DNA from 3 places in the Achromobacter sp. CSND-B12 genome. Region 1 is predicted to be linked to each of the others. Evidence: predicted binding sites of a transcription regulator. Region 1 holds the regulator's gene; each other region holds the start of a gene.
What was found. Region 1 encodes LexA, which represses DNA repair genes until DNA is damaged. Its sites were predicted from a motif close to ACTGTATNNNNATACAGT; they were not measured.
Positions count from the first base shown of each region.

Region 1 (9,900 bases):
CGTGGGCGGCGGCTCGCCGGGCGCGGCGCCCGACAGATGGCGCGAGTAGTTCTCGATGCCCTTGCAGAACCCCAGTTCCTGCAGCATTTCCAGGTCGAAGCGGGTGCGCTGCTCCAGACGCTGGGCTTCCACCAGGTGGCCGTCATCGACGAAGCGCTTGGTGCGCTCGCGCAGCTCTTCCTTGATGGTCTCGATGGCGCGCAGCACGGTGTCGCGCGGCGTCACGTAGTGCGAACCCGGGTAGACGGTGAAGCGCGGCAGCTTCTGGCGAATACGGCCGGTCAGCGGATCGAACAGTTCGAGGCTTTCGATTTCGTCGTCGAACAGCGTCAGGCGCAGCGCCAGCTCGGCGCTTTCCGCGGGGAAGATGTCGATGGTTTCGCCGCGTACCCGGAACACGCCGCGGGTGAACTCGGCATCGTTGCGGGTGTACTGCATGGCCACCAGTCGCGCCAGGATCTCGCGCCGCGAAATCTGGTCGCCGGCGCGCAGGATCAGCACCATCGCGTGGTAGTCGCCGGGGTTGCCGATACCGTAGATGCACGACACGGTGCCCACGATGATGGTGTCGCGCCGTTCCAGCAGGCTCTTGGTGGCCGACAGCCGCATCTGCTCGATGTGTTCATTGATGGACGAATCCTTCTCGATGAACAGGTCGCGCGTCGGCACGTAGGCCTCGGGCTGGTAGTAGTCGTAGTACGAAACGAAGTATTCCACGGCGTTCTTGGGAAAGAACTCGCGCATTTCGGCGTACAGCTGCGCCGCCAGCGTCTTGTTGGGCGCCAGCACCAGCGCCGGCCGCCCGAGCTGGGCGATGACGTTGGCCATGGTGTAGGTCTTGCCCGAACCGGTCACGCCCAGCAGGGTCTGGTACATCAGGCCGTCCTGCACGCCCTGGATCAGTCCCTCTATTGCGCCCGGCTGGTCGCCGGCAGGCGGATAGGGTTGATACAGGTGGAATGGGCTGTCCGGGAAATCGACATACCCCGGGCCGGCCTCCGGGGCCGCCACGGCAGCGCCAGAGGGCCCATCGGTCGCCCCGTCGGTGACCGCGCCAACGGCTGCGGCACCCGCCGCGCTCGGGTCTATTGCGCTCTTAGGCATGCTAGACTGTTCCCAGGGTAAACCCCCCATTATCCACAGCACTTCCGACTGCGTCCACTCACCCTCAGCAGAGTCCCATGAGCACCCTTTTCGATTCCGTCGAACTCGCGCCGCGCGACCCCATTCTTGGCCTGAACGAACAATACAACGCGGACACCCGCCCCGGTAAAGTCAATCTGGGCGTGGGCGTGTACTACGACGACCAGGGCCGGATTCCCCTGCTGGGCGCCGTGCGCAAGGCGGAAATCGCCCGCATCGAGGCCGCCGCCGCCCGCGGCTACCTGCCGATCGAAGGCATCGCCGGCTACAACCAGGGCGCGCAAGCCCTGCTGATCGGCAAGGATTCCCCGCTGGCCGCCGCCGGCCGCGTCCTGACCACCCAGGCCCTGGGCGGCACCGGCGCGCTCAAGATCGGCGCCGACTTCCTGCGCCAGCTGCTGCCGACCTCGAAGGTCCTGATCAGCGACCCCAGCTGGGAAAACCACCGCGCGCTGTTCGAGCGCGCCGGTTTCGAAGTCGGCACCTACGCCTACTACGACGCGGCCACCCGCGGCCTGAACTTCGACGGCATGCTGGCCGCCCTGAAGGCCGCGCCGGCCAACACCGTGGTCGTGCTGCACGCCTGCTGCCACAACCCCACCGGTGTCGATCCCACCTTCGACCAATGGAAGCAGATCGCCGCGGTCGTCAAGGAAAACAAGCTGGTGCCGTTCCTGGACATCGCCTACCAGGGCTTCGGCGAAGGCCTGCATGAAGACGCCGCGGTCGTGCGCCTGTTCGCCGACCTCGACCTGACCATGTTCATCAGCTCGTCGTTCTCGAAGTCGTTCTCGCTGTACGGCGAGCGCGTCGGCGCCCTGACGGTCGTGGCCGGCAGCAAGGACGAAGCCACCCGCGTGCTGAGCCAGCTCAAGCGCGTCATCCGCACCAATTACTCCAATCCGCCCACCCACGGCGGCACGATCGTCTCCACGGTGCTGAACTCGCCCGAACTGTTCGCCATGTGGGAAGAGGAACTCGGCGCCATGCGCGACCGCATCCGCCTGATGCGCAAGCAGCTGGTCGAGAAGATCAAGGAACACGGCGGCAAGCAGGACTTCAGCTTCGTGCTGCAGCAGCGCGGCATGTTCTCGTACTCGGGCCTGACCTCGGCCCAGGTCGACCGCCTGCGCGAAGAGCACGGCGTCTACGCCGTCTCCAGCGGCCGCATCTGCGTGGCCGCGCTCAACAGCGGCAACATCGACCAGGTGGCCAAGGGCATCGCCGCGGTGCTCTAAGACTCAGCGCCAGCGTCACCCCCAAACGGGACCTTCGGGTCCCGTTTTCATTGCCTGTCACAAAACCATGCCCGATCAACGCTTGCTTTTTTGCGTTATGTCCCCCAGAATGCCGCTGTATATATGTACAGTCCGACACCCAACGGATCATCGCCATGGCCAGCAAACTCACTGATCGTCAACAGCAAATCCTGGACCTCATCCGGCAGACCGTCGCGCGCACCGGCTTTCCGCCCACCCGCGCCGAAATCGCCCAGGCCCTGGGATTTCGCTCGCCCAACGCGGCCGAAGACCATCTGAAGGCCCTGGCCCGCAAGGGCGCCATCGAACTCACGGCCGGCGCCTCGCGCGGCATCCGCCTGAAGGACAACTCCTCGACGCCGTCCCAGGCGCCGTTGCCCCTGCCCGGCCTGGCGCAGCTGCTGCTGCCGCTGGTGGGCCGCGTGGCGGCCGGCAGCCCTATCCTGGCCACCGAACACGTCGAACGCGAGATCGGCGTCGATTCCAGCCTGTTCGCCCAGGCGCCGGACTACCTGCTCAAGGTGCGCGGCATGAGCATGCGCGACGCCGGCATCCTCGAAGGCGACCTGCTGGCCGTCAAGAAAGCGTCCGAGGCCCGCAACGGCCAGATCGTGGTGGCCCGGCTGGGCGACGACGTCACCGTCAAGCGCCTGCAGCGCCAGAATGGCCGCATCGAACTGCTGCCCGAGAATCCCGACTTCAACGTCATCGTGGTCGAAGCCGACCAGGAATTCGCGCTGGAAGGCATTGCCGTTGGACTGATCCGTCCGCACGCGCTGCACTGATCCTTCCGCCCCAACCTGGCGCCCGCCCGACGGCCGCGCCAAAAAACAAACCCCGCTTGCGCGGGGTTTATTTTTGACGGCGCCCCTCGCGGGGCGCCGTGGGCCGGACATCAGTGCTTGAGCACCGGATCCGTGGAACCCGGTTCGGCCGGCTTGGCGACCAGCGGTTCCTTGACCGCTTCGTCTTCAGCCAGCGGCTCCGGCAGGCGTTCCAGGGCCAGCTCCAACACCTTGTCGATCCAGCGGACCGGCACGATCTCGAGATGGTTCTTGACGTTGTCCGGGATCTCCGCCAAATCCTTGACGTTTTCTTCCGGGATCAAGACCGTCTTGATGCCACCGCGGTGGGCGGCCAGCAGCTTTTCCTTCAGGCCGCCGATCGGCAGGACTTCGCCACGCAGCGTGATCTCGCCGGTCATGGCAACGTCGGCGCGCACCGGGATGCGCGACAGCGCCGACACCATGGCCGTGGTGATCGCGATACCGGCGGACGGACCGTCCTTGGGCGTCGCGCCTTCCGGCACGTGCACGTGCATGTCGTGCTTCTCGAACACGCTGTCGGCAAAGCCCAGGCGACGCGCCCGCGAGCGCACCACGGTGCGGGCCGCCTCGACCGATTCCTTCATCACGTCGCCCAGCGAACCGGTGCGTTGGATCACGCCCTTGCCGGGCATGTCCGCCACTTCGATCGTGAGCAGGTCGCCACCGACTTCCGTCCAGGCCAGGCCGGTCACCTGACCGATCTGGTTTTCCTTTTCGGCCATGCCGAAGGTGTAGCGGCGCACGCCGAGGTAGTCGCTGAGGTTCTCGCCCGTGACGTTGACCGGCTTGAGTTCGAAGGTCTTGCCTTCGGCCTTGGCGCGGTCGCTCTGGGTCAGCAGCTGCTTGATCACCTTGCGGCAGATCTTGCCCACTTCGCGTTCGAGCGCACGCACGCCGGCTTCGCGGGTGTAGTAGCGCACGATGTCGCGCAGCGCGCTGTCGTCGACGGTCAGCTCGGTATCCTTGACGCCGTTGTTCTTCATCAGCTTGGGCAGCAGATGGTCGCGGGCGATGTGGATCTTTTCTTCCTCGGTGTAGCCGGACAGGCGGATCACTTCCATCCGGTCCAGCAGGGCCGGCGGAATGTTCAGCGTGTTGCTGGTGGCCACGAACATGACGTCCGACAGGTCGAAGTCGACTTCGATGTAGTGGTCCTGGAACGTGTGGTTCTGTTCCGGGTCCAGCACTTCGAGCAGCGCCGACGAGGGATCGCCGCGGAAATCCATGCCCAGCTTGTCGATTTCATCGAGCAGGAACAGGGGATTGCGCACGCCGACCTTCGACATGTTCTGGACGATCTTGCCGGGCATCGAGCCGATGTACGTACGACGGTGGCCGCGGATCTCGGCCTCGTCGCGCACGCCGCCCAGGGCCATGCGCACGAACTTGCGGTTCGTGGCCTTGGCGATGGACTGGCCCAGCGAGGTCTTGCCGACCCCCGGAGGACCGACCAGGCACAGGATCGGCGCCTTGACCTTGTCCACGCGCTGTTGCACGGCGAGGTATTCGAGGATGCGTTCCTTCACCTTCTCCAGGCCGTAGTGGTCGTTGTCGAGCACCGTCTCGGCATTGGAGATGGAATTGTTGATCTTGCTCTTCTTCCTCCAGGGGAGATTGATGAGCGTATCGATGTAGTTGCGCACCACGGTGGCTTCGGCCGACATGGGCGACATGAGCTTGAGCTTCTTGAGCTCGGCATCGGCCTTCTTGCGCGCCTCCTTGGGCATGTGCGCGGCGATGATCTTCTTTTCGAGCTCCTCGATGTCGGCGCCCTCTTCGCCTTCGCCCAACTCCTTCTGAATGGCCTTGACCTGCTCATTCAGATAGTAGTCGCGCTGGCTCTTTTCCATCTGCTTCTTCACGCGGCCGCGGATCCGCTTTTCGACCTGGAGAATGTCGATTTCGGTTTCCAGCTGCGTGAGCAGGCCTTCGAGGCGCTCGGAGGTGCCGACGATCTCGAGCATCTTCTGCTTCTGCTCGAGTTTCAGCGGAAGATGCGCGGCGATCGTGTCGGCCAGGCGGCCGGCGTCATCGATGCCGGCGAGCGAGGTCAGGATCTCCGGGGGGATCTTCTTGTTGAGTTTTACGTATTGCTCGAACTGGGCGACGATCGCGCGGCGCAGGGCCTCGGTCTCGGAGCCCTGGACGGCGTCCGGCTCGATCGGGGTGACCTGGCAGGTGAAGTGCGAATCGGCGTCTTCGATGCTGTTGATGCGGGCGCGCTGGGTGCCCTCGACCAGCACCTTGACGGTGCCGTCGGGCAGCTTGAGCATCTGCAGGATGCCGGCGACGCAGCCGATCTCGTAGACGTCTTCGGGAGTGGGATCATCCTTGCCGGCGGATTTTTGGGCCACCAGCATGATGCTCTTGCCCGCTTCCATCGCAACCTCGAGCGCGCGGATGGAGCGCGGACGGCCGACGAACAGCGGGATGACCATGTGCGGGAACACCACGACGTCGCGCAGCGGCAGCAGGGGAAGGTCGATCGGGTCGGAAGGCAGGGTCTGGCTGGCAGACATAGGAGGTTCCTCGGTATGACTCGGCGTATCGGGGACAGGATGACCGGGTATACCCGGACAGCCCCGTCAGTTACGTCTGTTATGGGAACAATAGCCGAAAATTCAAGATCCCGGCGGCCCGATAAACAAAATGGAAAAAAAATCGGCGGCCGCCATCCCGTTATATTGGACGCACCCTGGGAGTGTGCGTTCAATCAGGCGCCGGAGACAAAAAAACCCGTTACGGAAACGGGTTTTTTTGAAATATCCGTCAGGCCGCGGCGTCGCGGACTTCTCCGCGCTCGGGCTTTTCGGCCGTCCCTTCCTCGTCGGCGTAGATCAGCAGGGGCTTGCCCTCGCCTTCGATCGCGCCTTCGTCGAGCACCACACGCTTGACGTTGCCTTGCGACGGCAGGTCATACATGGTGTCGAGCAGGGCCTGCTCGATGATGGAACGCAGGCCGCGGGCGCCGGTCTTGCGCTTGAGCGCCTTGCGGGCGATGGCCTTGAGCGCGGCGGGCCGCACGTCCAGCTCGGCGCCTTCCATGGCGAACAGCTTCTGGAATTGCTTGAGCAGGGCGTTCTTGGGCTCGGTGAGGATCTGCACCAGGGCAGCTTCATCGAGTTCGTCCAGCGTGGCGACCACGGGCAGGCGGCCGACCAGCTCGGGGATCAGGCCGAACTTGATCAGGTCTTCGGGCTCGACTTCGGAGAACAGCTCGCCGACGCCGCGCTCGGACTTGGCGCGCACGGAGGCGGAGAAGCCGATGCCGGACTTTTCGGTGCGGTCGCGGATGACCTTTTCCAGCCCGTCGAAGGCGCCGCCGACGATGAACAGGATGTTGGTCGTGTCGACCTGGACGAAGTCCTGGTTGGGGTGCTTGCGCCCGCCCTGCGGCGGCACCGAGGCCACCGTGCCTTCGATCAGCTTGAGCAGGGCCTGCTGCACGCCCTCGCCCGACACGTCGCGGGTGATGGACGGGTTGTCGGACTTGCGGGAAATCTTGTCGATTTCGTCGATGTAGATGATGGCGCGCTGCGCCTTCTCGACTTCGTAGTTGCAGTTCTGCAGCAACTTCTGAATGATGTTCTCGACGTCTTCACCGACGTAACCGGCTTCGGTCAGCGTGGTGGCGTCGGCCATGACGAACGGCACATTCAGCATGCGCGCGAGCGTCTGCGCCAGCAACGTCTTGCCCGACCCGGTGGGGCCGATCAGCATGATGTTGCTCTTGGACAACTCGACTTCGTCGCCCTTGATCTCGCCGTGGCGGATGCGCTTGTAGTGGTTGTAGACGGCCACCGCCAGCATGCGCTTGGGCGAGGTCTGCCCGATCACGTACTGGTCGAGGAACGTCTTGATTTCAGCCGGAGTGGGCAGTTCGGAACGAATCGCCGCGCGCGCGGTCGCCTGCGCTTCCTCGCGGATGATGTCGTTGCACAAGTCTATGCATTCATCGCAGATGAATACCGACGGACCCGCGATCAGCTTGCGGACTTCGTGCTGGCTTTTATTGCAAAACGAGCAATGCAGCACTTTTGCGTCTGCCGATCCCTTTTTTTCAGGCATATGTAGTCGTATCTCAGGTAAAGAAGCGCCGGACCGGGTAAAGGGCCCGGCGCCTGCGCTTACTCAAACAAGGCGGCAGCGGATGGGACTCAGCCGGGAAGTCAGCCTTCCGAGCGGGAGGTCATCACCTTGTCCACCAGTCCATACGATACCGCATCTTCGGCGGACATGAAGTTGTCACGTTCCGTGTCCAGGGCGATGCGGTCGATCGACTGGCCGGTATTGTCGGCCAGGATGCGATTGAGACGCTCGCGCAGGTCCAGGATCTCGCGAGCCTGGATCTGGATGTCGGAGGCCTGCCCCTGGGCGCCGCCCGAGGGCTGGTGGATCATGATGCGCGAGTTGGGCAGGGTGAAGCGCTTGCCCTTCTTGCCAGCCGCCAGCAGGAAGGCGCCCATGCTGGCCGCCAGGCCGGTGCACAGGGTCGACACGTCCGGCTTGACGAACTGCATGGTGTCGTAGATGGCCATGCCCGCGTACACCGACCCGCCGGGCGAGTTGATGTACAGGGAAATGTCCTTGTCAGGATTCTCCGATTCCAGGAACAGCAACTGGGCCACGACCAGGTTGGCCGTCGCGTCGTTGACCGGGCCCACCAGGAAGATGAGCCGCTCGCGGAGCAGGCGCGAATAGATGTCGTAGGCGCGTTCGCCGCGCCCCGACTGCTCGATCACCATGGGAATGTAGCCCAGGCCGGTGGGGGTCACCGACGACCCGCCATTCATTGCCGCATAGAAATCGGTGAATCTCTGCATAGTGTTACGCCATCCCCATCAACTGATCGAAAGGCACCTTTTCGTCGGTGACCTTGGCCTTTTCCAGAACGTGCGCGACGACGTTGTCTTCGAGCACGATCGCCTCGATTTCAGCACGACGCTGGCGGTCGGCCAGGTAATAGCTGACAACCTGGGCGGGTTGTTCGTAGTTTTCCGCGAATTCCTCGATGCGGGCGCGGACCTGTTCCGGCTTGGCCTGCAGCTGGGCTTGCTTGACCAGTTCGGACACCAGCAGGCCCAGGCGCACGCGGCGCTCGGATTCGGTCGAGAAGGCCTCGGCCGGGATCGGCACGGACTCGGCGTTCGGCACGCCACGCTGCTTGAGCTCTTCGCGGGCGGCGGCGATGCGGCTTTGCACGTCGTTGTCGACCAGCGCCTTCGGCACGTCGAACTTGCCGGCTTCGACCAGGGCGTCCATCACGCTGGCCTTGGTGCGGCCTTGCGAGCGCACCTTGACTTCGCGTTCGATGTTGCTGCGGATGTCGGCCTTGAGCTTTTCGATGTCGCCTTCGGCCTGGCCGAGCGACTTGGCGAATTCGGCGTTCAGTTCGGGCAGGACGCCTTCGGCCACTTCCTTGACGGTGATGGTGAATTCGGCGGTCTTGCCGGCGACTTCCTTGCCTTGGTAGTCATCGGGGAACTTGAGCGGGAAGACCTTGCTTTCGCCAGCCTTCAGGCCGCGGGCGGCTTCTTCGAATTCCGGCAGCATGCGGCCCTGGCCGAGCACGAAGGGGAAGTCTTCGGCCTTGCCGCCGTCGAACGGCACGCCGTCGATGGTGCCGGCGAAGTCCAGCGTGACGCGGTCGCCGTCTTGCGAGGCGCGGCCTTCACGGGCTTCGAACGTGGCGCGCTGCTTGCGCAGGACGTCCAGGGTCTGCTGCACTTCGGCGTCGGTGACCGCGGTTTCATAGCGGGTCACGGCCAGGGCCGACAGGTCCGGCACGGCGACTTCGGGGTAGACCTCGAACGTGGCGGTGAAGGCCAGCGTGTCTTCGCCGACGCCTTCCGTCTTGGGTTCCAGGTTCGGGGCGCCGGCGACGCGCAGCTTGGCGCCGTCGACGGCTTGTTCGAATGCACGGCCGACCTGGCTGTTGATCACGTCGTAGCGGATGCCGGGGCCATGGCTGCGCTCGAGCATGGCGAGCGGCGCCTTGCCGGGACGAAAGCCAGGGACCTTGGCGGTGCGGGCCACGCGCTTCAACTGCGCCTGGACTTCCTTTTCGACGTCGGCCACCGAGACGGCCAGATCAACACGGCGCTCGAGGCCGGAGAGGGTTTCAACCACAGGCTGCATTAAAAGACCTATTTTCCGAAAGATATGAGATGACGGGCGGATAAACGCGGCATTTTACCGGAAACTTCCGGACCCCTGACGCAAAGGGGCGCGAGCACCCGGATAAGCCCGGATGCTCGCGCCCCGTTTTCCACCCGGAAAGGGCGGCAAATTGCCCGCCAGGGCGCTTTACTTGGCCTTGGCGATGCGATCTTCGATGTGCTGCGCGCGCTTGGCCGAGGACGGGTGCGAGCTCATCATATCGCTCTTGCCGCCGTCCAGCTCGGCCAGCTTCTGGAACGCCGTCACCAGGCCGCGGGTGTTCAGCTTCTTGGCCTGCAGCTGGTCGAACGAGTAGTCGTCGGCGGCGCTTTCCTGCGACTGCGAGAACTGCGCGTTGATGAACTTCTCGGTCAGGTCGCCCAGCTGCGACGAGTTCAGGGCGGCGACCGTGGCGCCACCGGCGGCGCCGGCGGCATCGCGCGCGGCCGAGACCGTGTAGGCGGTCTGCATGGCCTTCTTGCTGTGGCCCAGCGCCACGTGGCCGATTTCAT
Region 1 covers NZ_JBREGJ010000001.1:480,501-490,400, forward strand. Annotated here, with positions in the region: gene uvrB (excinuclease ABC subunit UvrB) at 1-1,011, opposite strand, end outside; gene ACUTAG_RS02140 (amino acid aminotransferase) at 1,182-2,381, shown strand; gene lexA (transcriptional repressor LexA) at 2,537-3,187, shown strand; gene lon (endopeptidase La) at 3,298-5,748, opposite strand; gene clpX (ATP-dependent Clp protease ATP-binding subunit ClpX) at 5,999-7,297, opposite strand; gene clpP (ATP-dependent Clp endopeptidase proteolytic subunit ClpP) at 7,399-8,052, opposite strand; gene tig (trigger factor) at 8,057-9,367, opposite strand; gene loiP (metalloprotease LoiP) at 9,536-9,900, opposite strand, start outside.

Region 2 (9,900 bases), 4.6 Mb from region 1:
AAAAAATCTCATAGAATATAAGTTCATGCCCGCCCCTGGTCGGGAGTTCCCGCCGTGTTGCCCCCCCGGCGACGGCGCCATCCTCACCGCTACCGCCGCCCCATGCTGGAAATCCGCCACCTCGAAACGTTGACCGCCATCCGCGAAGGCGGCAGCCTGCAGGAAGCCGCCGAGCGCCTGCACCTGACCCAGTCGGCCTTGTCGCATCAGTTGCGCGACCTCGAAACCCGGCTGGGCACGCCGCTGCTGAACCGCCGCACCCGGCCGGCCCGCCTGACCACGGCGGGCCTGCGCGTGCTGGCGCTGGCCGACGAAGTGCTGCCGCGCATGCGCGCCACCGAACGGGAATTGCAGCGGCTGGCCGCGGGCCGCACCGGCCGCCTGCACCTGGCCATCGATTGCCATTCCTGCTTCCAGTGGTTGATGCCGGCGCTCGACGCCTTCCGCGCGCAATGGCCCGACGTGGCGCTGGACCTGTCGGCGGCCTTCTCGTTCGCCCCCCTGCCCGCGCTGGTGCGCGGCGACCTCGACCTGGTGATCACGTCCGACCCGCAGCCGCTGGACGCGGTCGAGTACCTGCCCCTGTTCAAGTACGAACTGGTGCTGGCCGTGTCCGAATCGAATCCGCTGGCCGGCAGCAAGTTCGTCATGCCCGACCAACTGGCCGACCAGACGCTGATCACCTATCCGGTGGACAAGCAGCGCCTGGACATCTTCACGGCCTTCCTGGATCCCGCCGACGTCGAACCGGCCGCCATCCGCAAGGCGGAACTGACGCCCATCATCGCGCAACTGGTGGCCAGCAACCGCGGCGTGGCCGCCCTGCCCAACTGGGCGCTGACCGAATACATGAACCAGGGTTGGCTGCGACAGTGCCGGCTGGGGCCCCAGGGCGTGTGGCGCACCTTGTACGCGACGGTGCGCAGCGAGGACACCGACGCCTCGTACATCGACGAATTCCTGACATTGACGCGCGACGTCTGCTTCAAGACGCTGAGCGGCATCAAGTCGGCGAAATAGGAAAAGGCAACGACGGGCCGGCAATGGCCCTCGCCGCGCGGCCCGCTCAGTCGTCGTCGCCCGCGCCCAGGATGCGACGGATGACGTCATGCGCGAAGCCGCGGCTGGCCAGGAAGCGGGCCTGCTTGGCATAGGCGGCGCGATCCCCGGGCTTGGCGCCGAAGCGTTTCTGCCAGACCTCGAGCGCGCGCTCGTATTCGGTGGCGCGCAATTGCTCGCGCAGCTCGGATACCTGGGCGTCATCCACGCCGTGCTGGCGCAATTCCTGCACGATGCGGGCCGCCCCCTGGCGCGAGGCGCGGCGGTGCACCAGGCTTTGCGCAAAACGCTCGGTCGACAGCCAGCCTTCCTTTTCCAGCGCGTCCAACACGCGCTCGACCTCATCGGGGTCTTCGGCATGGGGCGCGAGTTTTCGCGCCAGCTCATCGCGGGCATGCTCGCGCCGCGACAGATAACCCACCGCCCGCATTTTCAGCGACGGCCCCTTGGGGCGCGGGCGCGACTTGTCTTCGGATGCCTGCGCCCCCTCGTCCGTGCCATCGCCATCATCACCGCCCTTGCCACGCCGGCCGCGCCCGCCGGCCGCGCGCCGTTCGGAGCTGCGCTGCCACTGCGACGCCGGCGCGCCGGCGCCCTCTGGTTCCTGGCCGGACGCCCCGGTGGATTCGGCGGCCCGCCGCAGGTCCGACGTGCGGCGCAGCCCTTCGGGCTTGGCCACGGTCTCGAATTCATCGTCCAGCCTGGCGCGCAGGCGATCAGCGGACGTGACGGGCGGTTTCCAGCTCATGCGCTTCCTCTATGTGCCAGCGGCAGGCCTCCCGGGACGGGAGCCTGCCGCTGGCGGCCGGGCTGGCGGGCCCGGCGCTATCCGGTGAAGGGGCGACGCGATTACTCTTCGCTGTCGTCTTCGGCGGTGGGCACGAATTCCGCGGCGCGGCTGACGATGCCCTGGTTCTCGCGGACCCGGTTTTCGATCTCGATCGCCAGTTCCTTGTGTTCCTTCAGGTATTCACGGACGTTGTCCTTGCCCTGGCCGATGCGGTTGCCGTTGTAGCTGTACCACGCGCCCGACTTGTCCACCACGTTGGCGGCCACGCCCAGGTCGATGATTTCGCCTTCGCGCGAGATGCCGGCGCCGTACATGATGTCGAACTCGGCCTGCTTGAACGGGGGCGCGACCTTGTTCTTGACCACCTTGACGCGGGTTTCGTTGCCGACGACCTCGTCGCCCTTCTTGATCGAGCCGATGCGGCGGATGTCCAGGCGCACCGAGGCGTAGAACTTGAGCGCGTTTCCGCCCGTGGTGGTTTCGGGGTTGCCGAACATCACGCCGATCTTCATGCGGATCTGGTTGATGAAGATGACCATGCAGTTGGTCTTCTTGATGGTGGCGGTCAGCTTGCGCAGCGCCTGGCTCATCAGGCGGGCCTGCAGGCCGGGCAGCGAATCGCCCATTTCGCCTTCGATTTCGGCCTTGGGCACCAGGGCGGCGACCGAGTCGACCACGATCAGGTCGACCGAACCCGAGCGCACCAGCGCGTCGGTGATTTCCAGGGCCTGCTCGCCCGTGTCCGGCTGCGAGATCAGCAGGTCGGCCAGGTTGACGCCCAGCTTCGAGGCGTACTGCACGTCCAGCGCGTGTTCGGCGTCGACGAAGGCGCAGGTGCCGCCCAGCTTCTGCATTTCGGCCACGACCTGCAGGGTCAGCGTGGTCTTGCCCGAGGATTCCGGACCGTAGATTTCCACCACGCGGCCACGCGGCAGGCCGCCGACGCCCAGCGCGATGTCCAGCCCCAGCGAGCCGGTCGACACCACCTGGATGTCATGCGAGACCTCGTTGTCGCCGTAGCGCATGATCGAGCCCTTGCCGAACTGCTTTTCGATCTGCGAGAGCGCGGCGGCCAGCGCCTTGGCTTTTTCCGAAGCGGCGGCCTTGGTGGTTTTGTCGTCCATGTAGTGTCCTGTCAGGTCTGGGTCTGTAACGTATCGGGGCGCGGCACGGGTGTCGGTCAGCGCGCGGGTTGTCGCAAGGGGTGATCGGGCCGTTGCTGACAGCTGTTGCCAGAAAACTGGCGGTGAAAGCTGTGGCGCTGAAGCGGTGATCGGTAAAGCGATAGCGCAGATTATGGCATCGGATTGTACTGTACAAAAAACCAGTGCGCCACAGTTTTCCACGTATTCCCTGAGTGGGCAAGCCCGGTGCCGTATGACAGAATCAGGGAAAAAACTGGCGCTATGTCCCCATTGCGCTCCCGGCACGCCGCCCCGGCATCCCACCGAGGGCGGCACGCGTGCGCCGCTCACCCGGCGCCCTTCTTCTTTTCGACTGCCCATGCGCATCCTGATCGCGGAAGACGACAGCATCCTGGCCGACGGCCTGTCACGCTCGTTGCGCCACAACGGTTACGCGGTCGACGCCGTCCGCGACGGCCTGGCGGCCGATTCGGCGCTGGCGGCCCAGGCCTTCGACCTGCTGATCCTCGACCTCGGCCTGCCGCAACTGGCCGGCCTGGAGGTCCTGCGCCGGCTGCGCGCCCGCAATTCCGCCCTGCCTGTCCTGATCCTGACCGCCGCCGACAGCATCGAGCAGCGCGTCAAGGGGCTGGACCTGGGCGCCGACGACTACATGGCCAAGCCCTTCGCCCTGTCGGAACTGGAAGCGCGCGTGCGCGCTCTGACCCGCCGCGGCGCGGGCGGCGGCGCCACGTTGCTCAAGCATGGCCGACTGGTGTTCGACCAGACCGGGCGCGTGGCCACGGTCGACGACCAGACGCTGGACCTGTCCGCGCGCGAGGTCAGCCTGCTGGAAATCCTGCTGACCCGCAGCGGCCGCATGGTCAGCAAAACCCAGCTGGTGGACCACCTGTGCGAATGGGGTGAGGAAGTCAGCACCAATGCCATCGAAGTCTACGTGCACCGCCTGCGCAAGAAGCTCGAGCCCAGCGGCGTGAAGATCGTGACGGTGCGCGGCCTGGGCTATTGCCTCGAACGGGACCAGGGTGCGGCCTACCTCGCCAGCTGAACCGCCACAGCCGGAGGCGCTCAACCAGGAAGCGCTGGATGTGATGCAGGCCGGGGCCCGCGGCCCCAGTTTCGCGCCACCGCAGCGCTCGCTGCTGGGCGAGATCCTCGACTGGATGCTGGCGCCGCTGTTCCTCTTGTGGCCCATGAGCGTCGCCATCACCTACGTGGTGGCGCAGAACATCGCCAACGTGCCCTACGACCGCGCGCTGGCCAACAACCTGCACGTGCTGACGCGCCAGGTCCATGCCCAGGATGGCCGCGCGGTGCTGCGCATGACCGACCCGGCGCGCGAGGTGCTGCGCGCCGATGAAACCGACAGCGTGTTCTGGCTGGCCCTGGGAAGCCGCGGCGAATACCTGGGCGGCGACCGCGCCCTGCCGCTGCCGGCCTCGGTCGGCCAGCCGCGACCCGGCGAAGTCCAGTACGAGGACGACACCCTGCGCGGCTTCGGCGTACGCCTGGCCTTCACCTGGGTCGACCTGAACCTGCCCAATACCCAGCCGGCGCTCTTGATCGTGGCCGAGACGGTGGAAAAGCGCACCCAGCTGGCCAACGACATCATCAAGGGCGTGATCATTCCGCAGTTCGTGGTGCTGCCGATCGCGGTGTTGCTGGTGTGGTTCGGCCTGTCGCGCGGCGTCGCGCCGCTGAACGCGCTGCAGCAGCGGCTGCGGGCGCGCCGGCCGGACGACCTGTCGCCCATCGACGAACGCGCCGCGCCCTCCGAGATCGCGCCGCTGGTGGCGGCCATGAACGACCTGCTCGACCGCCTGTCCGCCAACGTGCAGGCGCAGCGCCGCTTCGTCGCCGACGCCGCGCACCAGTTGAAGACGCCGCTGGCCGGCCTGCGCACCCAGGCCGAGCTGGCCCTGCGCGACGCCAGTCCCGAGGAAATGCAGGCCAGCCTGCGCCAGCTGGTGACCGGCTCCGAACGCGCCACCCGCCTGGTGAACCAATTGCTGCTGCTGGCGCGGGCCGAAAACCCCAGCGCCATCGGGCTGGCCGCCACCGACCTGAACGCCATCGCCTATGAGCAGGCCATGCACTGGGTGCCGCAGGCGCTGTCGCTCGGCACCGACCTGGGCTTCGAGGGTTCGGAGACCCCGGTCGAGATCAACGGCAACCCGCTGCTGCTGGCCGAGCTGCTCAACAACCTGGTCGACAACGCGCTGCGCTACACGCCGCGCGGCGGCCACATCACGGTGCGCGTGCAAGCCCTCGATGGGCAGGCCGTGCTGGAAGTCGAGGACTCTGGCCCCGGCATCGCGCTCGAAGAGCGCGAACGCGTGTTCGACCGCTTCTACCGCGTGCTGGGCACCCTGTCCGACGGCAGCGGACTGGGCCTGGCCATCGTCCGGGAAATCGCCCAGAAGCACCAGGCGACCGTCCTCATCAGCGACCATCCGACCCCGCACTCCGAGCTGCCCGGCACTCGCATCCGGGTGGTGTTTCCGCTCTACGCCGAACCGGTCGAGGACCTCGGCGACTAGGGCTGCCGTGGCGTGCGGGCGCCATGCAAGGCTCCCCCCTTGCGCACAGGCGCACGCCCCATCTTGCCGACCCATTCTTCGCATGGCAGGTTCGCGCCCGGGCGAGGCAAGGTTCCCCACTATGTCCCTAGGACTATCCCTAGCCCCCCAGGGAAAAGTTACCTTTTATTTCAATTTTAAGATTCAGGTAAGGGTCTCGTCAGAACCCCGTCAGCCTGGCGTTCCAACCTTGCGGTAGCTCGATGTCGGCCCCGCCGGCGGAGGGTCAAGCACGGCGGAAAACCGCCGGCCAGAAAAATCGAGGAGACATCATGAGCACAACTACCATGGCAGGTCGCGGTCCATCCGCGAATCCGCGCCCGATGACCAAGGATGAACGCCGCGTCATCTTTGCCTCGTCGCTGGGCACGGTGTTCGAGTGGTATGACTTTTATCTTTACGGTTCGCTGGCCGCCATCATCGCCCAGCACTTCTTCTCCGGCGTGAACCCCACGGCCGGCTTCATCTTCGCGCTGCTGGCCTTCGCCGCCGGTTTCGCGGTGCGCCCTTTCGGCGCGCTGGTGTTCGGCCGCCTGGGCGACCTGGTCGGACGTAAATACACCTTCCTGGTCACCATCGTGATCATGGGCCTGTCCACCTTCCTGGTGGGCGTGCTGCCCAGCTACGCCAGTATCGGCCTGGCCGCGCCCGCCATCCTGATCGTCCTGCGCCTGCTGCAAGGCCTGGCGCTGGGCGGCGAGTACGGCGGCGCCGCGACCTACGTCGCCGAGCACGCGCCGCACGGCCGCCGCGGCTTCTACACGTCGTGGATCCAGACTACCGCCACGCTCGGCCTGTTCCTGTCGCTGCTGGTGATCCTGGGCATCCGCACCTTCATGGGCGAGGACGACTTCAAGGCCTGGGGCTGGCGCATTCCGTTCCTGATCTCGGTCGTGCTGCTGGGCATCTCGGTGTGGATCCGCCTGCAATTGAACGAGTCGCCGACCTTCCAGCGCATGAAGGATGAAGGCAAGGGCTCGAAGGCTCCCATCGCCGAATCGTTCGGCCAGTGGAAGAACCTGAAGGTCGTGCTGCTGGCGCTGCTGGGCCTGACCGCCGGCCAGGCCGTGGTCTGGTACACCGGCCAGTTCTACGCGCTGTTCTTCCTGACGCAGACGCTGAAGGTCGACGCCAACACCGCCAACATCATGATCGCGATCGCGCTGCTGATCGGCACGCCGTTCTTCGTGATCTTCGGCGCGCTGTCGGACAAGATCGGCCGCAAGCCCATCATCATGGCGGGCTGCCTGATCGCCGCCGCAACCTACTTCCCGATCTTCCAGGGCCTGACGCACTTCGCCAACCCCGCGCTCGAAAAGGCGCAGGCCAGCGCGCCGGTCACGGTCATCGCCGACCCGTCCACCTGCTCATTCCAGTTCAACCCGGTGGGCACTGCTTCGTTCACCAGCTCCTGCGACGTGGTCAAGTCGTTCATGGCGCGCAACTCGGTGAACTACAAGAACGAGGCGGCCCCGGCCGGCTCGGTGGCCAAGGTCAAGATCGGCAGCGACGAATTCGCCTCGTTCGACGGCAAGGGCATGGCCCCGGCCGACTTCAAGGCCAAGGCCGCCGAGCTGGACAAGGCCCTGACCACCGCGATCCGCAGCCACGGCTACCCGGCCAAGGCCGATCCGGCGCAGAGCAACAACGTCATGGTCGTCGTACTGCTGACCATCCTGGTGATTTACGTGACCATGGTGTACGGCCCGATCGCGGCCATGCTGGTGGAAATGTTCCCGACCCGCATCCGCTACACCTCGATGAGCCTGCCGTACCACATCGGCAACGGCTGGTTCGGCGGCTTCCTGCCCCCGGTCGCCTTCGCCGTGGTGGCCGCCACCGGCAACATCTACGACGGCCTGTGGTACCCGATCATCATCGCGGTCATGACCCTGGTCATCGGCACGCTCTTCGTGCGCGAGTCCAAGGACAACGACATCAACGCTTAACGACCATCCCCCGCCGGGCGGGACTGCTGCGCCTGCCCGGCCTTTCAAAAGCTCCCCTGGGAGCTTTTTTTTTGCGCCGCAATCCTCGCCGGCCGTCCAGCCTGGCAACGACCGGGGCTGGATGGACCGCGGACACGCGATGCGCAATCCTGATTCAGGACGCTGTCAGACCCCCGCCGTTAGACTGGCGCCTCAGATTACGGCCTTGCGCCTCATCGCCCGGCGATTGATCCCCCTGCCAGGCGGTTGCAGGGCTAGTGTTCTGACACCGATACCGCGTTCCCCGCGAGCCTTTTATGACGCGGTATTGTGTGCTCCCGTACCGGCCCGGCCTTTATTGAGCCGGGCCGCTTTTTTTTGCGGTGGCTGACGCCGGCGCAAAAAAAAGGCGGCCGCGATGGCCGCCTCCGGTTTTCCGGGGGATGCGCCTCAACGGCGCATGCCGACCCCGATGACCAGCACGCCGGCCACGATCGCGGCAATACCGGCCCACATCGGAATTGGCACGGACTTCTCGGTCTCGGCCGTGGCCTTGACCGAGCCGACCTGCAGCACGGTTTCCTCGGACTTGTAGCTGAAGCCCTTGTAGGCCAGGGCGGCAATGCCCAGCACGATCAGGATGGCGCCGACGATCTTCATGCTTCTTCTCCTATTGCACGGGGATGTCGCGGACATTACCGCAAGGCCGTCCCCCTGTCAGTGACAGAACGTGTCGCCTGGCCCCATCGTATTGCGCCGCTACGGCAAAGCGGTCCGCGTCGTATAGAATCAACCCTTTTGGCCGACGCTCATGTGGTTCAAGAATCTCAAGATTTACCGTCTCTCCTCGCCGTGGACGCTGACCGGCGAGCAGCTTGAAGAAACGCTTGCGCGGCATGCCTACCAGGCCGGCAACAACCTCGAAATGCAAAGCCTGGGCTGGGTCCCGCCGCGCGAAAACGGCGGGCTGGCCCACGTCGTGGGCGGGCAGATCCTGCTGAATCTGCGCGCCGAGAAAAAGCTGCTGCCCAGCACCGTCGTCAACCAGGTCGCCAAGGCGCGCGCCCAGGAAATCGAAGAGCAGCAAGGCTACAAGCCGGGCCGCAAGCAGATGAAGGAAATCAAGGAGCGCGTCACTGACGAACTGCTGCCGCGCGCCTTCAGCGTGTACCGCGACACCCGCGTGTGGATCGACCCGCAGAACCACTGGCTGGTGATCGACGCCGCCGCCTCGGCCAAGGCCGATGAAGTCATCGGCCTTTTGGCCAAGTGCGTGGACCCGTTCCCGCTCGAAAACCTGTACGTGGCGCAGTCGCCCGCCTCCGCGATGACCGGTTGGCTGGCGGAAGACGAAGCGCCGAGCAACTTCAGCATCGACCAGGACACCGAGCTGCGTTCGTCCGGTGAAAGCGGCGCGGCCATCCGCTACGTCAAGCACTCCATCGACGCCGACGACGTGCGCCGCCACATCCAGTCGGGCAAGCAGTGCACGCGCCTGGCCATGACCTGGGCCGACCGCATTTCGTTCGTGCTGACCGAGGGCCTGGACGTCAAGCGCGTCGCGCCGCTGGACGTGCTCAAGGAAGGCAACGACACCGTCGCCGCCAACGACGACGAGAAGTTCGACTCCGACATGATACTCATGACCGGCGAACTGGCCAAGATGCTGGCCGAGCTGGTCGAGGCTCTCGGCGGCGAAAAGAAGATCTGAACGCAGCCCGCCTCGCCGACACAGGCCGCCTTCGCAAGAGGCGGCCTTTTTTCATCGCCGAGCCGCCTCAAGATGAAAACGCCCCCTCGGGGGGCAGCAAGCCGAAGGCGCAGCGTGGGGGCTTCTTTCATCGCCGAGCCGCCTCAAGATGAAAACGCCCCCTCGGGGGGCAGCAAGCCGAAGGCGCAGCGTGGGGGCTTCTTTCATCGCCGAGCCGCCTCAAGATGAAAACGCCCCCTTGGGGGGCAGCAAGCCGAAGGCGCGGCGTGGGGGCTTCCTTCATCGCCGAGCCGCCTCAAGATGAAAACGCCCCCTTGGGGGGCAGCAAGCCGAAGGCGCGGCGTGGGGGCTTCCTTCATCGCCGAGCCGCCTCAAGATGAAAACGCCCCCTCGGGGGGCAGCTAGCCGGCGACGCTGCGGTCGCGCCCCGCCTGCTTGGCCTGGTACAAGGCCTTGTCGGCCCGATCGATCAGGTAGGCGTAGTCCGGATGGCCATCGAAGGTCGCCACGCCGATGCTGGCGGTGATCCGCAGACTGCCCGCTTCCGGAATGGCGAAGGCGTGCCGGCGGATTTCCGCGCCCAGTTTCTCGGCCGCGGCCAGCGCCGCCTCGCGCGCCGTGTCCACCAGCACCACCAGGAATTCCTCGCCGCCATAGCGGAACACGAAATCGCTGGAGCGACAGGACT
Region 2 covers NZ_JBREGJ010000001.1:5,102,176-5,112,075, reverse strand. Annotated here, with positions in the region: gene ACUTAG_RS24050 (LysR family transcriptional regulator) at 103-1,020, shown strand; gene recX (recombination regulator RecX) at 1,067-1,807, opposite strand; gene recA (recombinase RecA) at 1,909-2,973, opposite strand; gene ACUTAG_RS24035 (response regulator transcription factor) at 3,353-4,042, shown strand; gene ACUTAG_RS24030 (sensor histidine kinase) at 4,158-5,534, shown strand; gene ACUTAG_RS24025 (MFS transporter) at 5,861-7,522, shown strand; gene ACUTAG_RS24020 (hypothetical protein) at 7,952-8,161, opposite strand; gene ACUTAG_RS24015 (recombination-associated protein RdgC) at 8,313-9,212, shown strand; gene ACUTAG_RS24010 (diguanylate cyclase) at 9,614-9,900, opposite strand, start outside.
Region 2: a site for LexA is predicted at 3,161-3,178, ahead of recA (recombinase RecA). Genes of this name have one in related genera too.

Region 3 (9,900 bases), 6.2 Mb from region 1:
TGGCCTACGCGCTTGGTCGCCGCCCCGGCATGGCCGTGGCGCAGGCCGCGCAGCGGCTGGCCGGGGCCGACATGGCGCCGACCTGGCCGGCGCCGCGCCACGAAGCGCGCACGGTCCTGGCCGCAGGCGCCGACGGCGCGCCGCGGGTGATCGGCGCCGATTCGGTGTCGCTGCTGGAAGCGGCCGACGACGGCCTGATCGCCGTCACCGCCTCGCACGGCGAACGGCTGGCCGGCCTGGCCACCGACGGCGTGCGCCCCCGCCCCTGGCTGGTGACCTTCAACGACGCCGGCATCGGCAAGGACAGCGCCGGCATCGGCCGCCTGCCCCTGTTGCAGCAGCGCGGCATCGCGGCGCTGACGGTGTCGGCCCACAGCGCCCGCATCGGCGATGCCCGCTCCTGCTACGAGGACGGCGTGGTGTCGTGCGCCAACACCCAGGCCCGCGAACTCGGCTGCCGCGTCGGCTCTCCCCTGAAATCCTTCATCGACGCCCTGCTGGCGGGGCGCGCAACCCACCTGGAGCATTCTCCGCATGTCGGAAACCCTTGAAATCACCGGCGGCGAAGCCATCGCCCGCATGTTCGCCGCGCATGACGTCGGCCTGATGTTCGGCATGGGCGGCTTCCAGCTGCTGCCGTTCTACGACGCGGTGCGGCGCCTGAAGCTGAACCACAACCTGATCAACGACGAACGCTGCGCGGTGTTCGCCGCCGACGCCTACACCAAGGTCAGCGGCCGCCCCGCCGTGTGCGACGCCACGCTCGGCCCCGGCGCCACCAACCTGGTCACCGGCCTGGCCGAAGCCTACAACGCCGGCACCGCCATGGTGGCGCTGGTGGGCGACTCGCACCGCATGCATTCGTGGAAGAACATGACGCAGGAGGCGCGCCAGCTGGAAGTGCTGCGCCCGGTGGTCAAGGACGTGCTGCGGGTCGAGAAGATCGAGCGCATTCCCGAACTGGTGCGGCGCGCCTTCGCGGTCGCCACCAGCGGCCGGCCCGGCCCGGTGGTGCTGGACGTGCCCGAGGACATCGCGCATGAAGTCCACGCCTTCGACGCCGATGCCTTCCACGCCAGCGAGACCTACCGCCGCGCGCCCGCGCTGCGCTGCCGCCCGGATGCCGACGCGCTGGCGCAGGCCGCCGCCATGCTGGCCGGCGCCGACCGCCCGCTGATGCTGTGCGGCGGCGGCGTGCACATCAGCGAGGCCGCCGAAGCGGTGCAGGATTTCGCGCGGCGCTACAACATCCCGGTGGCCCACACCATGAGCGGCAAGGGCGCCATCGCCTGCGGCGATCCACTGAACGCGGGGCTGTTCGGCCGCTACAGCCGCATCGCCAACGACCTGATCGCCAAGTCCGACTGCCTGTTCGTGGTCGGCTGCAAGCTGGGCGAAGTGGCCACGCGCCGCTACGACCTGCTGGCCACCGGCGCGCCCATCATCCACCTGGACATCGTGGCCGAGGAATTCGACCGCACCACCACGCCGACGCTGCGGCTGTGGGGCGACGCCCGCGCCACGCTGGCCGAGCTGGACCAGGCCCTGGCCGCCCAGCCCGACAACGGCGGCGCCCGCCGGCAAGGCTACGCCGCTGAAGTCGGCCAGGCCATGCATACCTGGCGCGAATCGGTGCGCGCCAAGCTGACCTCGGCCGACCGGCCCATCGGCATGGCGCGCCTGATGCACGAGATCAACGCCAGCCTGCCCGCAGACGGCGTGCTGGTGGCCGACGGCGGCTTCGCCGCGCACTGGGGCGGCCTGCTGTTCGACACCAAGCGCGCCGGACGCGGCTTCGTGCCGGACCGGGGCTTCGCGTCGATCGGCTACGGCATCCCCGGCGCCATCGGCGCGGCCGCCGCCGCCCCCGGCCGGCAGGTGGTCAGCCTGACCGGCGACGGCGGCTGCAACATGTCGCTGGGCGAACTGGAAACCGCCGTGCGCATGGGCCTGGCCTTCACCCTGGTGGTGGTCAACAATGCCGCCTCGGGCTATATCAAGGCCTTGCAGCACCTGATGTACGGCAGCGGCAGCTACCAGTCGTCCGACCTGGCCGAGACCAACTACGCCAACGTGGCGCGGGCGCTGGGCTGCAACGGCATCCGGGTGGAGGACCCGGCCGAGATTCCCGCCGCGCTGGCCGCCGCCTACGCCTGCAAGGACCGCCCCACCGTGCTGGACGTGGTGGTGACGCGCGACCCCGCGCACATGCTGCCCGGCGTGGATAGTCGCGCCGCCAAGATCAAGCCGGGCGACCGCATCGCCTGAGCCTGAATAACTACACAGACATTCCAAGCGAGGAGACAACCCCATGAAGATCCGTACCTGGCTGACCGTGGCGGCCGCCGCCCTGGCCACCGTGCTGGCGCCGTCGGCCGGCGCCCAGAGCAACTACCCCGACCGCCCGATCCGCCTGATCGTGCCCTTCCCGCCCGGCGGCACCTCCGACGTGGTCGGCCGCATCTTCGCCGAGGCGCTGGGCAAGCAGATCGGCCAGCCCGTGGTGGTGGAAAACCGCGGCGGCGCCGGCGGCACGGTCGGCTCGCGCGCGGTGGCCAGCGCGCCAGCCGACGGCTACACGCTGCTGCTGGGCACCTCCAGCACCAACGGCACCAACTCGGCGGTCTACAAGAACCTGCCGTACGACGCCGTCAAGGACTTCACCCCGGTCACGCAGATCATCCGCGTGCCGGGCGTGATCGTGGTCAACAAGGACTTCCCGGCCAAGGACTACGCCTCGTTCGTGGCGCTGATCAAGGGCGCGCCGGGCAAGTACTCGTATGCCTCGTCGGGCAACGGCGGCGCCACCCACATGGCGATGGAATACTACAAATCGCTGTCGGGGCTGGACATGATGCACGTGCCGTATCGCGGCACCGGCCCGGCGCTCAATGACGTCATCGCCGGCCAGGTGCCGATCCTGTGGGACACGGCGGCCTCGTCGATGGCGCACATCCAGTCCGGCAGCCTGCGCGCCATCGTGGTGGCCGCGCGCAAGCGCCTGCCGCAACTGCCCGATGTGCCCACCTTCGCCGAAGTCGGGCTGCCTGATTACGACGCGGAGATGTGGAACGGCCTGCTGGCGCCGGCCGGGCTGCCCGCGCCGATCCTGGCCAAGCTGGGCGAGGCCTCGCGCCGCGCGCTGGCCGACCCCGAGGTGCAGGCCAAGTACGCCGGCGTGGGCGCCTACGTGGTGGCCGACAAGCCGGAAGCCTTCGCCGCGATGATCAAGGAAGACGTGGTCAAGTGGAAGAAGGTGGCCGAGTTCGCGCACATCTCGGTGGACTGACATGGGCCAGCGCATGCAAGGCAAGACCGCGCTGGTGTTCGGCGCGGGCTCGTCCGGACCGGGCTGGAGCAACGGCCGCGCCGCCGCCGCGCTCTATGCCCGCGAAGGCGCCCACGTGTTCGCGGTGGACCTGCGGGTGGAATCGGCCGAGGAAACCCGCCGCATCATCCTGGACGAAGGCGGCCGCTGCACCGCGCTGGCGGCCGACGTGACCGACAGCGCGCAGATCCTGGCGGCGGTGCGGGCCATGCAGGCCGAGGCTGGCCGCATCGACGTGCTGCACAACAACGTCGGCATCACCGAGATGGGCGACCCGATCGAAGCCAGCGAGGAGAGTTGGCACCGCGTCATGGACACCAACCTGACCGGCGTGTTCCTGACCTGCAAGCACGTGCTGCCGGTGATGCTGGCCCAGGGCGGCGGCAGCATCGTCAACATCTCGTCGCTGGCCTCGATCCAGGTCAACACCTACCCGTATACCTCGTACTACGCCGCCAAGGCCGGCTTGAACCACCTGACCCGCGCCCTGGCGGTGCGCTATGCGCCCGACAACATCCGCGTCAACGCGGTGCTGCCGGGCGTGATGGACACACCGCTGATCTACACGCAGATCGCGGGCCAGTTCGAGGACGTGGAGGAAATGCGCCGGCGCCGCAACGCCGCCAGCCCGATGGGCCGCATGGGCGACGCCTGGGACGTGGCGCACGCGGCGCTGTTCCTGGCGAGCGACGAAGCGAAGTACATCACCGGCGTGTGCCTGCCGGTGGACGGCGGCAAGTCCTGCGCGGGGCGATAGCCGGCATGGCGGGCCGGCCGGCGCCGCGCGTCAGGCCGGCCGCGGCGCCAGTTCCGCGCCCAGTTCCGTGGCGGCGCGCTGCAGCGCCGCCACCACTTCCTGCAGCCGCGCCCCCGACAGCCGCGAGCGGATCGCGGCCACGCTGAGCGCGGCCACCACGTGCTGCTCGCGGTCGTACACCGGCACGCCCACCCCCAGCATGTCCGGGATGATGCGCCCCGGGTTCAGCGCATAGCCATTCTTGCGGGCCGCGGCGATGTCCTCGCGCAGCATCGCGGTGGACGGCAGGTCGGGCGCGGCCGAGGCGTCGTAGCGCGCCAGCACCCGCTCGATATCGTCATTGGGCAGGAACGCCAGCAGCGCCAGGCTGCCCGCCCCCACGCCCAGCGGCCGGCGGTGGCCGACCTCCAGCGTCAGGATCTTGATGGGGAAATCGCCCGTCTTGCGGTCGACGCAGACCGCCTCGTGGCCCGAACGCACCGACAGGAAGCTGGTGTCGCCGGTCGATTGCGCCAGCCGCAGCACCGCCGATTCGGCGATCGCCTTGATGCCATGGCGGCTTTCGGCCGCCAGCCCCAGGATGTACGACTCGCGCCCCAGGCTGTAGGTCTTGAGCTTGGGATTGAGCGCCAGGAAGCCCTCCTGCAGCAGGGCCGACAGCATGCGGTGCGCCGTGGGCGGCGTCAGGCCCAGGTCGCGCGCCACGTCGGTCAGGCCGACCCCGCGCGCGGGCGCGGCCCCCACGTACTTGAGGATGCGCAGCACGCGGAAGATGCTCTGCGCGCCGCCGACCGGATCGGCGTCGCGCGCGGCGGCGGAGGATTTGGCGGGACTCACCGGCGCGCCTTCAATGCAGCGTGGTGCCATCGGGCGGCGACTGGTTCAGGCCCAGCGCCGCCTCCCAGCTGCGCAGCGGCACGCAAGTCTGCAGGCGCACGATGGCGCGCTGGATCAGGGCCGGATGCAGTTCGTGGCCGACGTGCGTGGCCACGTCGATGGTGGAATCCCCGTGCAGCTCGTCCAGCCGCGCCTGCGCCGCCTGGATCAAGGCCACCGGCATGACCGGGTCGTCGGCGCCATGCAGCAGGTGCAGCGTGGTGTACTGCGGCGCGGCCTTGGGCAGCTGCGCATAGCGGCCCGAAAAGGCGATCACGCGGCCGGCCATGCCGTCGTGCGCCTGCACCAGTTCCAGCGCCATGATGGCGCCCTGCGAAAAACCGGCCAGCGCGGTGTCGGACTGCAACAGGCCGAAGCGGGCCTGGGCCGCCTTCACGTAGGCCTCCAGCGGCGGCAGGGCCTGGGCCACGCGCTCGGGCCGGTTGTCCTCGGACACGCCGCGCACCGAGAACCACTGGCGGCCCGCGCCGCCGCCGTCAAAGGGCTCGAAGCCCTCGGGAATCAGCACCGCCGACGCGGGAAAGGCGGCGCGCACCGCCTCGGCCAGCGGCACCAGGTTGGCGGGCGTGCCGCCCACGCCATGCAGCAGGATGAACAACTGCCGCACCTCGGTGCCGGGTTCGGGCAGGAATTCGATTTCGTGGGGGGACGCGGGGGAAGAAGTGGCCATGCTACGGCTCCGGACAGGCACTGGATAGCGCCATTGTAAAATGCCCGTCATACGCAATCCTAGGCAAAGCGCCCCCCGGGCCGGCTCCTGCCCCCGGTGTCCACAAGGCGCTCAGGGGCGTTCGCGGTCGGCGCGGGGCTTTGCATCAACCTGTGCATTCCATGAAAACACCGACGACAGACTCGGGAACCCCGCCGGCCGGCAAGAACCAGTTGCACCGCGTGCTCAAGGCGCGCCACCTGACCATGATAGCCCTGGGCGGCGCCATCGGCACCGGCCTGTTCATCGCCTCGGGCGCGGCCATCGCCCAGGCCGGCCCGGGCGGCGCGCTCACGGTCTACCTGCTGATCGGCCTGATGGTCTATTTCATCATGACCAGCCTGGGCGAACTGGCCACCTTCATGCCCGTGTCGGGCTCGTTCTGCACCTACGCCTCGCGCTACGTAGACGGCGGCTTCGGCTTCGCGCTGGGCTGGAACTTCTGGCTCAGCTGGGCCACGGTGGTGGCGGTGGACGTGGTGGCCGCCCAACTGGTGATGGCGTACTGGTTCCCCGATACCCCCGGCTGGATCTGGAGCGTCGCCTTCCTGGCGCTGACCTTCGGTCTGAACGCCTTCTCGGCGCGCAGCTTCGGCGAGGCCGAATACTGGTTCGCCATCATCAAGGTGGTGGCGGTGCTGTGCTTCATCGTGCTGGGCCTGGCGATGCTGGTGGGCATCATCCACAGCGACGCGCCGGTCGGCGTGCGCAACTGGACCGTGGGCGAGGCGCCGTTCGTCGGCAACGTCGCCACCTGGGTCGGGGTGGCCATGGTGGTGGCCTATTCGTTCCAGGGCACCGAACTGGTGGGCGTGGCCGCCGGCGAATCCGAGAACCCGCGCCGCAACGTGCCGCGCGCCATCAACCATGTGTTCTGGCGCATCCTGCTGTTCTACGTGCTGGCGATCCTGATCATCGGCCTGCTGATTCCCTATACCGACCCGCAGCTGCTGCGCAACGAGGTCGAGGACATCGCCGTCAGCCCCTTCACGCTGGTGTTCCAGCACGCCGGGCTGCTGTCGGCGGCCACCATCATGAACGCGGTGATCCTGACCTCGGTGCTGTCGGCCGGCAATTCGGGCATGTACGCGGCCACGCGGATGCTGTTCAACATGGCCGTCGAGGGCCAGGCCCCGGCCGTGTTCAAGCGCCTGACCGGCAACGGCGTGCCGCTGTACGCGCTGCTGGCCACCACCGCGCTGGCCTGCCTGTGCATGTTCAGCGTGGTCTACAGCCCCAAGGCGGTCTACATCTGGCTGCTGAACTTCGCCGGCATGACCGAGTTCATCGTCTGGCTCAGCATCGCGGTCAGCCACTACCGCTTCCGCCAGGGCTACGTGAAGCACGGCTACGACACCGCCAACCTGCCCTACAAGGCCGGCCTGTTCCCGTTCGGCCCGCTGCTGGCCTTCGTGCTGTGCCTGCTGGTCACGCTGGGCCAGAACTACCAGGCCTTCCTGGACGAGCGCATCGACTGGATCGGCGTGGTCTCGACCTACCTGGCGATCCCTCTGTTCCTGGCGTTCTGGATCGGCCACCGGCTGGTGAAGAAGTCGCGCTGGATCCGCTACCAGGACATGCAGTTCTACGGCTTCGAGGCCGACCGCGCGGCGGGCGTGCCGCAGGACGAACCGATAGCCGCCGGCCAGGCCGCGCGGACCTGACCCGCGTGCGGGCCGGGAGGCCTCCTGGGCCACGCGCCCGGACGCCGCCCGGCTCGCGCCGCCGCCTATTCGAAGCTGTCGCGCGGACGCTGCGTGATGACGCCGTACCAGCCCAGGCCGGCATAGGTTTCATAGCCCGGCGTCAGCGCGAACCCCACCAGGCCGCGATCGGCGTTTTCGTAGTAGCCGCGCGGCCGCTCGTCGTGGCGCAGCACGTAGCGCTCTTTCAGCGATACCGCGCCATCCGAGGCGGCGATGACGCGCTGACGGCTGTCGACCAGCAGGCAGCGGGTGCGCGCCCATTCCTCTTCCGACAGCCCCACCGACTTGACGATGCTGGCGGCCTGCTGGCTCCAGTCGAAGAACACCCCCAGCACCCCCAGGGGCTCGCCGTGCTTGTCGGCGTCGCGCCGGATCGCGGTGGCGTAGGTGGCGACGTGGGCGCCGTCCAGCAGGCGCTCGCTGTCGATGTCCATGGCCACGTACTCGCCGCCGTCGGCCGCGGCCATCCCGCGCCGGAACCACTCGGCATGGCTGACATCGGCGCCGCGCGCCTGCGGATAGCGGTCCGGGCGGCCATTGGCCACCACCCGGCCCTGCGCGTCGGCCACCCACAGGTCCAGGTAGACCGTGTAGCTGTCCAGGATCACGCCCAGCCGCCCGCTGGCGTGGCGGGCACTGTCGGCGCCGGGTTCCTGCAAGGCCCGCACCACCGACGAATCGGTCGCCCACCAGCGCACGTCGCAGGAACGCTCGTACAGGTTGCGGTCCATGGTCTCGATCATGTTCAGCGCCAGGTCGCCCAGGCGGCGGCCCTCGTAGCCGCGGATCTCGTGCAGGGTGTTTTCGCCGATGCGGATCAGGTCGGCGATGGAACCGGCCAGTTCCTCCTTGAGCGCGTCGGCGATGCCGGTGATCTGCTCGGACACGTACTGCACCTGGTTGGCCACCACCGCGAACCCGCGCCCTGCCTCGCCCGAGCGCGCGGCCTCGATGCGCGCGTTCAGCGACAGGTATTTGGCCTGCTGGTTGATATCGACGATGCTCTCGATCTTCTCGTTCGAAATGCGCTCGACGCGGCGCGACAGTTCGACGATTCTTTCCGGTTGATGGGCCATGTTCAGCACTCCTTTTGTTGGACGTTGTTGCGTGAGGAGACGGTGACATGGGGACACAAGCAGGAAGCGTGCCAAGTCGTGCATGGGTTAATGACCGGCCCCTTCCATGGGCGGGGCGGGGGTGACGACGGCGCATCGCGCCTCGAAGCGGGCCTTGCGGCGCGCACCAATACGGTGCAAGCGACTGATACATCCGGTGCCTTCCGGGTCAGGTAAAATACTGTATATTCATACAGCAATAAGCGATTCCGGCCAGGCGTTCCCCGCCCGGCCGTCCGCCGCCCACCAAGTCTTCACCCAGGAAAACCGGGTCGCCCGCCCGCCATGCCGTCGCCAGAACAGATCCATCCCGCGTTGTGGCGCGCCACCCAGTTGGCGCGCGGCGCCGCCCGCAGCCTGCCCACCGGCCACCCCGCCCTGTCGGCCGAGCTGCCGGACGGCGGCTGGCCGCTGGGTTCGCTGATCGAGCTGCTGGCCCCCCAACCCGGCATCGGCGAAATCCGCCTGCTGCGCCCAGCCCTGGCGCAACTGGAAACGCGCCGCCCCATCGCCCTGGTGCAGCCGCCCCACGCGCCGCACATCGCCAGCTGGATGAGCTGGCGGCTCGATCCGCGCCAACTGCTCTGGGTCGCCCCCGAAAAACCCCTGGACGCCCTGTGGGCCGCCGAGCAGATCCTGAAAAACGGCAGCTGCGGCGCCCTGCTCTGCTGGCTGCCGCACGTGCGCCCCGAATCGCTGCGCCGGCTGCACCTGGCGGCCCAGGCCAGCGACCTGCTGTTCGTCGCCCTGCGCCCGGCCAGCGCCGCGCAGCACGCCACCCCCGCCCCCTTGCGCCTGGCGCTCGCGCCCGCGCCGGGCGGGTTGTCCGTCCATATCCTCAAGCGCCGCGGACCGGTCTGCGAGGCCCCGCTGTACGTGGGCCTGGAGCCCGGCGTCCTGGCGCCCACCCGCCATGCGCCTCTGGATCGCCGCCTGCCTGCGCTGCCTGCCGCTGGACGCCCTGCGCCCGCACTGGCCGCTTGAGGCGCAGGCCTACGCGGTCCTTGACCAGGAACGCGTCGCCGCCCTCACGCCCGCCGCGCGCCAGGCCGGGGTGCGCCCGGGCATGCGCCGCGGCGGCGCGGCCGCCATCGCGCCCACGGTCGAGCTGCTGACGCGCGACCCGCTGGCCGAGGCCGACGCCCTGCAAGGCGCGGCGCTGGCGCTGCTGCAATACACCCCCGAGGTCGCGCTGGCGGGCGACGACACCGTGCTGCTCAACGTCGGCGCCAGCCTGCTGTTCTTCCGCGGGCCGCGCGCGCTGCACCGGCGCGTGGCCGCCACGCTGGCCGCGCTGGACCTGCGCGTGTCGCTGGGCATGGCGCCCACCGCCGCCGGCGCCTGGCTGCTGGCGCACCGCGGCGGACGCCGGCCGCCGCGCCGGGTGC
Region 3 covers NZ_JBREGJ010000001.1:6,674,813-6,684,712, forward strand. Annotated here, with positions in the region: gene ACUTAG_RS31285 (hypothetical protein) at 1-551, shown strand, start outside; gene ACUTAG_RS31290 (thiamine pyrophosphate-binding protein) at 535-2,268, shown strand; gene ACUTAG_RS31295 (Bug family tripartite tricarboxylate transporter substrate binding protein) at 2,312-3,289, shown strand; gene ACUTAG_RS31300 (SDR family NAD(P)-dependent oxidoreductase) at 3,291-4,085, shown strand; gene ACUTAG_RS31305 (IclR family transcriptional regulator) at 4,116-4,922, opposite strand; gene ypfH (esterase) at 4,933-5,652, opposite strand; gene ACUTAG_RS31315 (amino acid permease) at 5,814-7,355, shown strand; gene ACUTAG_RS31320 (methyl-accepting chemotaxis protein) at 7,421-8,482, opposite strand; gene imuA (translesion DNA synthesis-associated protein ImuA) at 8,798-9,496, shown strand; gene ACUTAG_RS31330 (Y-family DNA polymerase) at 9,426-9,900, shown strand, end outside.
Region 3: a site for LexA is predicted at 8,693-8,710, ahead of imuA (translesion DNA synthesis-associated protein ImuA). Genes of this name have one in related genera too.